2 regions of the Xylanibacter sp. genome follow, and region 2 is predicted to be linked to the other one. Evidence: riboswitches for the same ligand, from Rfam matches in the RefSeq annotation. Region 2 holds a riboswitch; the other holds the start of a gene.
The links. A riboswitch is a leader RNA that binds a small molecule or an ion and turns the genes downstream of it on or off. The one in region 2 is predicted to bind cobalamin.
Positions count from the first base shown of each region.

Region 1: it holds a riboswitch for cobalamin, as region 2 does, so the genes downstream of both, ACZMIG_RS03470 (TonB-dependent receptor plug domain-containing protein) here and ACZMIG_RS07170 (TonB-dependent receptor plug domain-containing protein) in region 2, are expected to answer to the same signal.

Region 1 is NZ_DBLZAX010000002.1:345,303-350,720, forward strand. Features, by position in the region: gene ACZMIG_RS03465 (YncE family protein) at 1-497, opposite strand, end outside; gene ACZMIG_RS03470 (TonB-dependent receptor plug domain-containing protein) at 510-2,498, opposite strand; cobalamin riboswitch at 2,539-2,723, opposite strand; gene ACZMIG_RS03475 (hypothetical protein) at 2,910-3,716, opposite strand; gene ACZMIG_RS03480 (nitrilase-related carbon-nitrogen hydrolase) at 3,746-4,501, opposite strand; gene ACZMIG_RS03485 (replication-associated recombination protein A) at 4,620-5,418, shown strand, end outside.
Region 2 is NZ_DBLZAX010000007.1:92,524-97,941, forward strand. Features, by position in the region: gene ACZMIG_RS07165 (YncE family protein) at 1-578, opposite strand, end outside; gene ACZMIG_RS07170 (TonB-dependent receptor plug domain-containing protein) at 578-2,581, opposite strand; cobalamin riboswitch at 2,631-2,819, opposite strand; gene ACZMIG_RS07175 (hypothetical protein) at 3,408-5,051, shown strand; gene ACZMIG_RS07180 (hypothetical protein) at 5,285-5,418, shown strand, end outside.

The sequences.
Region 1 (5,418 bases), on a different contig from region 2:
TACGAACCGGCCTGATAAATCTTATCTAGATTTAAAGATGCTGTGTCGATTGCTGCAACGTAGCCTTTGAATGTTGACACATAAATTTTTCCGTTTCCGGCTGCAAGACGTCTGGGTGTCTCACCCTTGTCTGCTCCCATAACTTCGGTTGTCTTTATTGTTCCGACAGACACCATTGTGTTCTTGTTGACAACTTCAACTGTATTTTCACCCGTTACAACAATATACATCTTGTCACCATAAATCAGAGCGTCATTAGGTGTTGTACCAAGATTGCGTCCATTGGCAGCCTGAAATACCTTCTGGGCGGCTGTCTGTGTAGAATAGTCAATAGATGTGATGCTGCCGCTGATTTGAGAACTCATGTTTCCTGAGTTTACAATGAAGGCACCTGTGCTTACATCAATAGGTTTCGGAACGTAATTATCGTCATCGTCGCTGCACGATGTAAATGATACGCATAATGCAATTGCTGCAAAACTTAAAAATTTTTTCATTTCTTTTTTTGATTAAAATTTATAATTTATTGAAAATTGATAGCTTATTCCCGGCATCGGATATGCCTTGACAATTTCGTATTGCTTGTTGAGAAGGTTCTTGATGTCTCCTCGTAGGGTAATCGTGTTTTTGGCTATTTTAAACGACCTGAAAAGGGTTATGCCGGTTTCGAAAAATCCCGGTATGTTAGAATCTTCATAATGTTCGTTATTTGAACTGCGGCTGCTCATACCGGTGCCGTGTACTGTGAGGTTTACCCATGGATTTTCGTAACAAACAGAAACGCTTCCAGAGTGTAATGGTGTGTAGGCAATCTGGTATCCATAATATGGAGATTCCGGATTAGTACGGTTTTCTGCATTCTGCAGGCTATAGCTGGCTGTAAGAGTTATCAAATGCTTGTCTGAAAACTTATGCATTACATTAGCCGTTGCGTCTAAGCCCAACACTCTTACCTTTCCGACATTTATGTTTGTCCATATAAACATATTGTATGGTACGGCAACTATTTTGTCTTTAACATGGTTGAGATATCCGTCTAATGTTATTTTGATATTTGTCTTTTTTGTGACATCTTGTAATAATGTGAATCCTATATTATATTGATCAGTGCTTTCAGGAAGCAGATTTGTGCTGCCGTAATGATAGAAATATGACTCATTGAATGTTGGTGCCCTGAATATATTTTTATATGATGCTCTAATATAAAAGTCATTATTTTTAAAAACTTTATATGAGAGTGACAGAGATGGTGAGAGTTTGCTCATGTCGCGTGCAGATTCTCCATATTCTGCACCATTGTAATATAGTGAAAGCAGCAACTTTCCGATGATAGACAGTCTTGCTGATTTATATTTAGCTGTAGCTGCCTGAAGAACGGTATGTCTAAATGGGTGTGTATCTGTTGAAAGGCTGCTGTTCATGTTGTTATAGCTGTAGTCGGCAGAATAGCAGAACGCCCAGTCTTTAAATGGAGTGTACAGGAGACTTGCAGATGTATAAGCTTCTCTTTGCCAATAATCAGCATCTTTTATGCCGTCGCTATATGAACCGTCTTTATATTTTGAAGCTGCCCAGTTATATTTTGCATTAACTTTTAAAGATAGATTGTTGCTGTTAAATGTGCGGTAGCCGATTTGGGCAAAGAAGTTCTGGTCTCTGAGCTCTTCATTGCTTATATTTGTGTAATATCTGACTTGTCCGGGCAGTTGTCTGTCGTTATCATAATAATATATTTTGCCGCTTAATTCATTGCGGGTATTAATGTTCCATATAAAATTAGTCTCACCATGCCCTGATTTCATACGACTGTTTGTGCGGCGCTCTTTTGTAACGACTGAAATATTGCGTAGCGTGAAAGGATAATCGTTTTCTGCATAGACGAATTCTCCAATTGCCGAGAAAGAAAATTTGTTTGAAAAATTCTGCTCGTATCTTATAAATGGACTAATATATCCGAATGAACCAACTTTCAGCTGAGTGGTCAGATGAGGAGCAGTGTCTTCTGTAGGAGACTTTATTGTCCTTATGTTAATGGATGCCGGTAAACTGGCATTTTTTGCGGGTATAAAAATGTCGTCATTATCGCCGATGACAAGCGATATGTTGTCGATGTTTTCTAAGGAATAGCGCGACAGGTCGATTTGTCCGCTCTGGCAGTCGCTAAGCATTATTCCGTCATAGCTAACGCCTGTATGCTGAGTGCCGAAACTTCTGACAGAAACGGTTTTCATACCTCCGGCACCACCATAATCACGTATGGTTATTCCGGGCATACGGTTAAGGGCATCAGCTATATCAGTGATGCCTGCAGTATTAAGGCTTTTGTTGTTGATTACATATAATGGCGATGTACTGGTAACTTCGTGCTTTTTTTTATTTTCTGTGACCACAACATCCTGCAACTGATATGTGTTATCAATTGTATCATTTTTTTCAGATTGCGCTTGAGCACAAAAAGGAACTGAGCATACCAGAACTAATGCCGTTATTTTTTTCATGTGTGAAATGTTTTATCAACAGCTTTCCTCGAAGCTGGTGGGATAAACTGTTTCAATGGCAGGTCTTCTGACTTATTGTCATAAAAGCAAACGCCTTCCCTATAATACACAGTGGCTATTTTGTTTGCTTCATAAACGACAAATTACAGCAGCGGGACTGTCAGGGATTTTCACCTTGTTCCCTTTTAATCATCATATGATGAACCGATTGATTGTGCAAAGGTAATGATAATAATTATAATTTTAATAATAAAACAGTTAAAAAGATGATATGATACATTCCTTTTAATAGAAAGTGCGTATATATGTTTGGTAAATTGATGTGGTACGAAAAATAGCCATACCAGCGATAAGCACGGTATGGCTATTATATGATATTTACAATTGTGATGCTAAATGTATGCTTGTGTTTTAGTATTCGTCATCATCTGCGACATCTTCTGCTGTAAGATCGAGGTCTTCAGGATTTTCCTCGATTGTTGTTCTGTAGCTTTCTTCTGTCAGCTTATCTTCGTCGAATGCGTCATCATCATCGTCATTGTCATACTTTTCATCAATCTCTGGCAGATCCTCGTCGTCATCTTCGTCAGAATCGTATTTGCGAGAGTCGTCTGTTCCAAATTTAAGACGGGGCTTTTCTGTTTCGGGCTTAAGTTTTGCAAAAATAGCTTCAATCCATGCACCTTTTGAAATTTCCAATACTTCAAATCCGTCAGCAACTTTCTTTTCGTACATTCCGCCAACTTTATGTAATCTGTCTTTGGGTAAAGTTGTTGTACTTATGTCAAATCCGCTCTGTATGATATCCTGAATGCTTTGTGACAAAGAATCCCAACCTCCGCCAAAATTACGATCGATAACTTCAAGCAGTTTTGTTGCAGAAATATGTCGGATGTTCTCGTATGTAAGGTCTGTTACCCTTAATATAGGACGTTTTTTTATTCCTATTTTGACCTTCTGGCTTTCATCGACAGGCATTGTGCCAATCTGGAAACCGCGGGCTTCATACTTCTTGATTATTTCAGGGCGGTCTATCTTTATTTCTTCAACTTCAAATGCGCTTTTGATGATATCAATGTAGTGCTTGATGTTTTCTCTTATATCGGAGTCTTTTTCTGCAACTTCCAACATCCTGAAAACATCATTCTCCTGAATATCCCAAACGTTACTTTTGTTGATGGTTTTTAATGTAAGTGACTTCTTATCAATATCTTTCATATTTCTTTTTAATTAATTTCTTTTTATTTTTAAAATATATCTCTATCTGTCAGTATAGGAAACTTTGAACGATAATGATTCAGTTTGTCTAAATCAATTTCAACAGTGATAGCCTGTTCTTTTTCGTCAGACAGGGCTAGTAAAGCGCCTTTGGGGTCAATGATGGCACTATTTCCGTTATATTGACATCTATCATCTTCCCCTGTGCGGTTACATCCAATTACATAACATTGATTTTCAATGGCCCTTGCTCTTAATAGGATGTTCCATGCGTCCTGCCTGTTTTGAGGCCAGTTGGCCACAAAAATTATAGCGTCATAGTCTTCTTTATATCTCATCCATGCAGGGAATCTTAAATCATAACAGGTCTGTAATAAAAAACGGAAATTTTTATATTTCGCAATTACTCTTTTGTCGCCTGCTGTATAGTATACGTCTTCTCCTCCGTATTTAAACAAATGGTGCTTGTCGTAGTAATAATATTCTCCGTCAGGCATTACAAAATATAATCTGTTTCTGTACTGTGACTGATGTGTCAGGATAGAAAGACTTCCACATATTGCACATCTGTTGGATTGTGCTGTTTCTTTCATCCATTCAAGTGATTTCTGAAAATTGACTTCAGCAGAATATTTTGCCGGATCTGTTATAAATCCTGTCGCCCACATTTCTGGCAATATGTATAAATCAGAGCCAGGATTATTGGATATAAGTTGACCTGCTGCAACCTGATTCCTATCAGGCTGCACCCACTTGATATCCGTTTGGAGGATTGTAACTTTCACTATTTATTCTCGTTTTCAGTTTCTATGAATGCTGCAAAAGTAATATATTATCTTTTATTCGCAAGTTTTTAATAGATATTTTTTGCATAAATGACATATATTTTCTACTTTTGCATTTATGGTTAAGCCTTTAGCAGAGAGATTAAGACCCAAGGTTCTTGACGACTATATCGGACAGAAACATCTTGTCGGTAAGAATGCCGTTCTCCGTAATATGTTGGAAGCCGGAAGAGTGACATCTTTTATCTTATGGGGGCCTCCTGGGGTAGGAAAGACGACATTGGCCTTGATAGTGGCAAATCACCTAAAAGTACCCTTTTATACATTGAGTGCTGTTACAAGTGGTGTGAAAGATGTCAGGGATGTTATTGATAAAGCCAAGAATGCTGGCTTCTTCAATAATTTTACTCCTATATTGTTTATTGATGAGATACACCGCTTTAGCAAGAGTCAGCAAGATTCTTTGTTGGCTGCGGTTGAGAAAGGTATAGTTACGTTGATAGGCGCAACCACGGAAAATCCTTCTTTTGAAGTTATCAGACCATTGCTTTCAAGATGTCAGCTTTATGTGTTGAAGCCCTTGGAAAAAGAAGACTTGCTCGGACTTTTGCAGCGCGCTTTAAGAGAAGATGTTGAACTGAAGAAAAAAAATATAGAACTGAAAGAGACTAATGCCATTCTAAGGTATAGCGGGGGAGATGCCCGTAAATTGTTGAATATTTTAGAGTTGGTCGTTGATTCTGTCAATAGTGAAAAAATTGAGATAACAGATGAAACTGTAGTAGGGTGCTTGCAGCAAAATCCTCTTGCGTACGATAAGGACGGAGAAATGCATTATGATATAATATCTGCGTTTATAAAAAGTATTAGAGGTTCGGATCCTGATGCAGCGTTGTATTGGCTAGCACGTATGATTG
Region 2 (5,418 bases):
TAGAGGTATTCGCCAAGCACTTCGAGCTCTTCGGGCTGGTAGCCCACGGTGCATTTGTCCACCACCTTGAGCGTGAGCGTGTCCACCTTGTAAACCGCACCCTTAACAGCGTTAGGATTGTTGAGCTGAACGGGGCCGACATAGGAGCTGACGTAGGCGTGACCGCGGTAGAAGTTTACGTAGCGGCAGTTGGGTATGTCCACCTGAGATATGCGCACCCCGGTGCGTGCGTCGAGCACTTCCATCTTGTTGGAGCAGTTGACCACGACGTAGAGTTTTGAGCCGTAGACACGTATGTCGTTGCCGACGTCGCCAAGTTCCTTTATGACATGGGGATTGCGCTCGGCGTAGAGGTTGCGCACATAGTAGCCCTGCACGAAGTCGAGATAGTCGAGCGTGCACTTGTTGCTGCCCATGTTGCCCTCGTTGAGCAGGTACATGCCTACGACATCGCTGCCTTCGGGCACGGTTACGGGCAGTATGTCGTACTCCGTAGGCACCACGACCTCATCTTCGCGGCATGACGACAGAAGGACAGCCGAGAGCAGGAGGATATACAGAAAATGTATGTTGTGCATCATAATTCAAAACTTAGGGTAAGACGATAGTTGCGCTTGGGCATGGGATAATTGAGTATCACGTCGTAGTCCTGACTGAAGAGATTGTTCACTTCGAGCTGAACCTTGGCCGAATAGCGGCTCCAGCGGAAGCTGCGCGCAATGGAGATGTCGCTCGTGTACCACGGCTGCGTGTGGTTATACACGATGTTTTCCTGCTGATTGTAGCGCTCGCCGGTGTAGATGAAGCTGTAGTTAAGGCTCCATGAGCGCCATGTTGCCTGAACGATGGCCGAGCCACTGTGCCATGGTATGTAGGGTATCTGGTCGCGATAGTAGGTGTCGGCCGGACTAGTTACGTCGATTGCTTCCTGATAGGTGTACTGAAGTTTGCCGGTGATGTAGAGGTCGCGCAGCGGATTGAGCGTGAGCGAGCCGGTCAGGTCGATGCCGGTGATGCGCACACGGCCAAGATTGAGCATGGTCCAGCGGAACTGCGCGCCCTTGGGATAGGCCACAATCTTGTCGCGGACGAAGTTGCGGTAAGCATCGGCATGAAGGCTCCATTCGGTCAGGAAGCCGCGGCTGCGGCGACTGTCGTAGGCAAAACCGATGTTGTATTGGGTGGTGTATTCGGGCCGCAGCTGCGAGTTGCCCATGTCGGCATAATAAAGGTCGTTGAACGTCGGCATGCGGAAACTGCGCTTGGCAAAGGCGCGGATCGTAAAATCGGAGCTGCCGAAGGGCGCCCACGACAGGAAGAAGGCGGGAGTAAGCACGGTCTTGTCGCCTGCCGACTTGGCCAGACGGGTGCGGTCGTGAACGTAGTTGAGCACAAGGCTGCCCTGCATCTTGACGCGGCCGAGGGTAATGGCGGTGGCTGCCGAGAGGAAATGGTGCCAGCGGGTGGGATAAACGAAGCCGTACATGTCGGCATCCATCGTGTTCCACTGCACGTCGTAGGCAGCCGAAACGTCCCAGAAGTTGGTGATGTTATACAGGTGTGACGACGACAGATACAGCTCCTTCTGCCGGTAAACGTTGTCTATCATCATCACGGTGGTGTCCTTGTTGACGTATTTGGTGAGATAATAGGCATACTTTGCCATCAGACGGGTGTGATAACGGCTGCCGAAATCTTTCTGTATTGAGCCTTGCACGAAGGAGTTGTTGTCCCAGATGCGCTCGCCGCGGCGCCAAACATTGTTGACAATGGCCCCCGGCACGCCGCGCTCCGAGGTGTAGTTGTATGCCTTGAGCATCCACTCGCCGCCGCTGATGGTGCCGAAGAGCGCGCCCTCCATGCGCGTGGCGCGCACGTCGCCGTTCTGTCTTACGGCGGTGGTGTCGTACATTATCTCGTCGGTCATGACGGCCTTGCGGCGGTAGCGGAACTTATACTTGCCGCTGCTGCTGAGCCACTCGCCGCTGAACGACGCCGACACCTTGTCGGAAAGGCGCAGCTCTATGAGCAGGGCGGGGTTGACAAGGTCGAACGAACCTGTCTTCAGCGTGGCTTTGAGATGATAACTGGTGCTGTCGGCAAACACGGGGCGGCGCGTCCACATGTATATGGAGCCGGCCGAGTTGAAGTCTTTTGCTGACTGGAATATCTGACTCTTCTGTCCGTTGTAGAGCGATATGGCCTGCATGTTGTCGAGCGAGAACATGCCGAGGTCCACCTGTCCGTTCTGCGCGTTAGACAGCTGTATGCCGTCGTAGAACACTCCCACGTGGTTGGTGCCCATGCTTCTTATGTTGACGGTCTTGATGCCGCCCACTCCGCCGTAATCTTTCAGCTGCACGCCGGCAAAGAACCTGAGCGCGTCGGCCACACTCAGGCTGTTGAGCCGCTGCAGTTCTTCGCCCTTAAGCTGCTGCGACGGAATGACACTGCGCTGGCTGTTGCCCAGCACTACCACTTCGTTAAGTCTCTGCACACTGTCGAGACGGCTCACATGCTTTTGCGCATAGCCCGTAAAGACAGCCATGCACAAGAACATAATGGCTAATCTTTGTTTCATAAAAAATTAAGAATGCTCTCCTGAAGCCTAATCCACGAGGCTGCGGAAGGTTATTAAAAACAGCAAGGCAGGTCTTCTGACTTACCGCCCGGATGCGAACGCCTTCCCGAAAAAATGTCAGTGGCTTCATTGTTCGCACCCCGATATAAGGGCGGATTACAGCAGCGGGTCTGTCCGGGATTCTCACCCGGTTCCCTTTTAATCGCCATACGGCGAACCGTTGCGTGGGCAAAGTTAAGTGTTTTTATATTAACGGCACCATGTTTTTACATAAATGTTTTAAATTTAACATATCGGCATATAAACAGCGAGTTGACAGACATGACGGCACAGTACATCGGCACAAGGCACAAGAACCACTGCCGGAACATGGACCAAGACACAGGGACAGAAAGGCGGAAAGCAACAGAACTAAAGGTCTGCTGACGCCAAAGAAAAGGCATGGCGAAAGCAGCATGAATGTAAAAGGCCACGTTTTGCGATGTAAAAGGTATCCTTTTAGGCTGCAAAAGATGGTCTTTCAGGAGCTAAAAGACCACCTTTTGCAACATACTGAATATCAATACATTACAAAGGCGTATAAAAAGCGGTCTGCCTTACCGCAAAAACCCCACGCACATTAACCTTAAACGGATTGCCCAGACATTGTTTATCTGTGATGCATTCCTCCCCCGGAAACATCTATGCGACAAAGACTGACACAGGCGTGTGTAACGGCGAACGAAAACAACAAAGTATTTTGATTTGGATTTGCCTTAAAATCCTTATCTTTGCATGACAACAAACATGAAATAAGCTATTTATGCATAAAAAGGCAATATATATAATGATGCTGGTTGCGGTGCTGCTTGCGTCATGCAGTTCACCCGGAAGGAAGGCGCTGGAGCTAAGCGACAATATGCTGAAGACAGCACCGGAGAGGGCATTGGCCATACTGGACTCTATAGAAAATGCCGGCGGACTGAACAGGGAAGAGCAGCTGCACCTGGTATGGAACCGGGCTATGGCCCATCAGATAATGGGGATGTCTCTGGCTGAGGACGAACAGCTGCCGGAGGCCATCATGCACTATCGCGAAGAGGCCGACAAGCAAACAGACAGCTATCTTCTGGAGGCATCGTACCTGAACTGGAAAGGCAAGAGGGCTGAAGCCATAAACGTCCTAAACAAAGGGATTGGCAAGATTAAGGATTCAACAAAACGGGTTAAGCTGATGGCCGAACAGGCAAGGCTGCTTGAGCTTCAGCGGGAATACAGCAAGGCTGCCGAGGTGATGAAAAGGGCGCTGGAACTTAATCCGACGAAACGTGACAAAGCAATATTGAACTATAAGATAGGACTGAACCTTTCGTTAGCGGGAGACCCTCGGTCGGAACACTTTTACAGCCAAAGCGTAAGGATGGCCACGGAGAACGGCGACACGGCCATGGCGTGTGAGTTTCTGCGCAACTATGCCGACTATCTGGCAAACAACGGAAAGTATCGCCAATCTAACAACGTTTACCGCGAGATAAGCCGAATGATGCCGCAGATGGCAGGCCTGTCGGCCATTCAGATGGCCATGGCAGGAAACTATATCAATCTGCACATGCCTGACTCTGCACGCATCTGCGACGAAAAGGCCATAGAGAGCGAAGCGAGACTTGAGGCAAAAGGCTTTGACGACATTTCGCGCAGAATGGTGATAGAACTGGAGCGCTGCCTGTTAGACTACGGGGACGGAAAGCCCGTATCTTATGTTGGCTTATCCAGGTATTGCGACTCGATAACTGCCGACATGCATGCCAAGGAGAGCACCCTGGCAAGACGGCAGGAAGCGAAGGAGCGCCTGCAGTGGGCAAACCATGAGCTGAGACTTGACAGACAGCGTATGGGATGGATGCTGGCGGCAGCCGTACTGTTGTTTCTGCTGGGCGTGGCTGGCGGATGGATATATTACAGAAACCGACTAAGCCGGCTGGCAGAAGCCGAAAACAGCATAGACACGCTGAAAAGGATGCTGAAAGAGACGCAGACTCCGGCGGAAGAAACACCTGAAGAAAAGCAGCAGAAGAGTGAAGACGACGCCTTCTTCAAGAAAATACTTTTGCAGCAACTTGGAATAATACGCATGGTGGCAAGCACCCCGACCAACCATAATCAGGCTCTTCTGAAACGCATAGCCGGCATCAGTGAGGGCAAGATTCTGACAGACAGCCTGCTTGTGTGGCCTGATCTTTATCTTGTAATTGACCGTCTTTATGACAACTTCCACAACAGGCTTACGGAACGATACGGCAATGTGCTTACGGAAAAGGAGATACAGATTGCCTGCCTGTTGTGTGCCGGCTTCTCAACAAAAGAGATTGGCGTAGTAACACAGCAGTCGGATGCCACGATTTATGTCCGCAAGACTTCCATCAGAAAGAAGACCGGGGCTGCCGAAGGACAGGACATCGTATCCTACATCAACGGCATTAAGGCCGATTAAGACGCGGCAGGGCGACATTTAGATTTACAAAAAGCGTAACCACTGATATTCAGCAGGTTACGCTTTTCTTATTAAGACTTTTTATTTGCCTGTTTAGTCGTTGTAAGGTTCTTCTTCGCCGTAACTTTGCATCGTCAGAAGCTTAAATCCATAAAGGGCGCATGGGTCATATTGTCATGACGCCCGGCCTCTGACGAAAAACCATAATATCAACAAAACGGAGAAGAACCATAATGAGAAAAAGCAGATTTGTAAAAACAGCAGGCAGCCTGTTGGTCATCATGCTTATTGTGCTTGCATCAGCCGGACAACTGCATCTGCCCGGACACGGCAACAGGACCAACAGAAGTTTTGAAGAGGCGGTAGT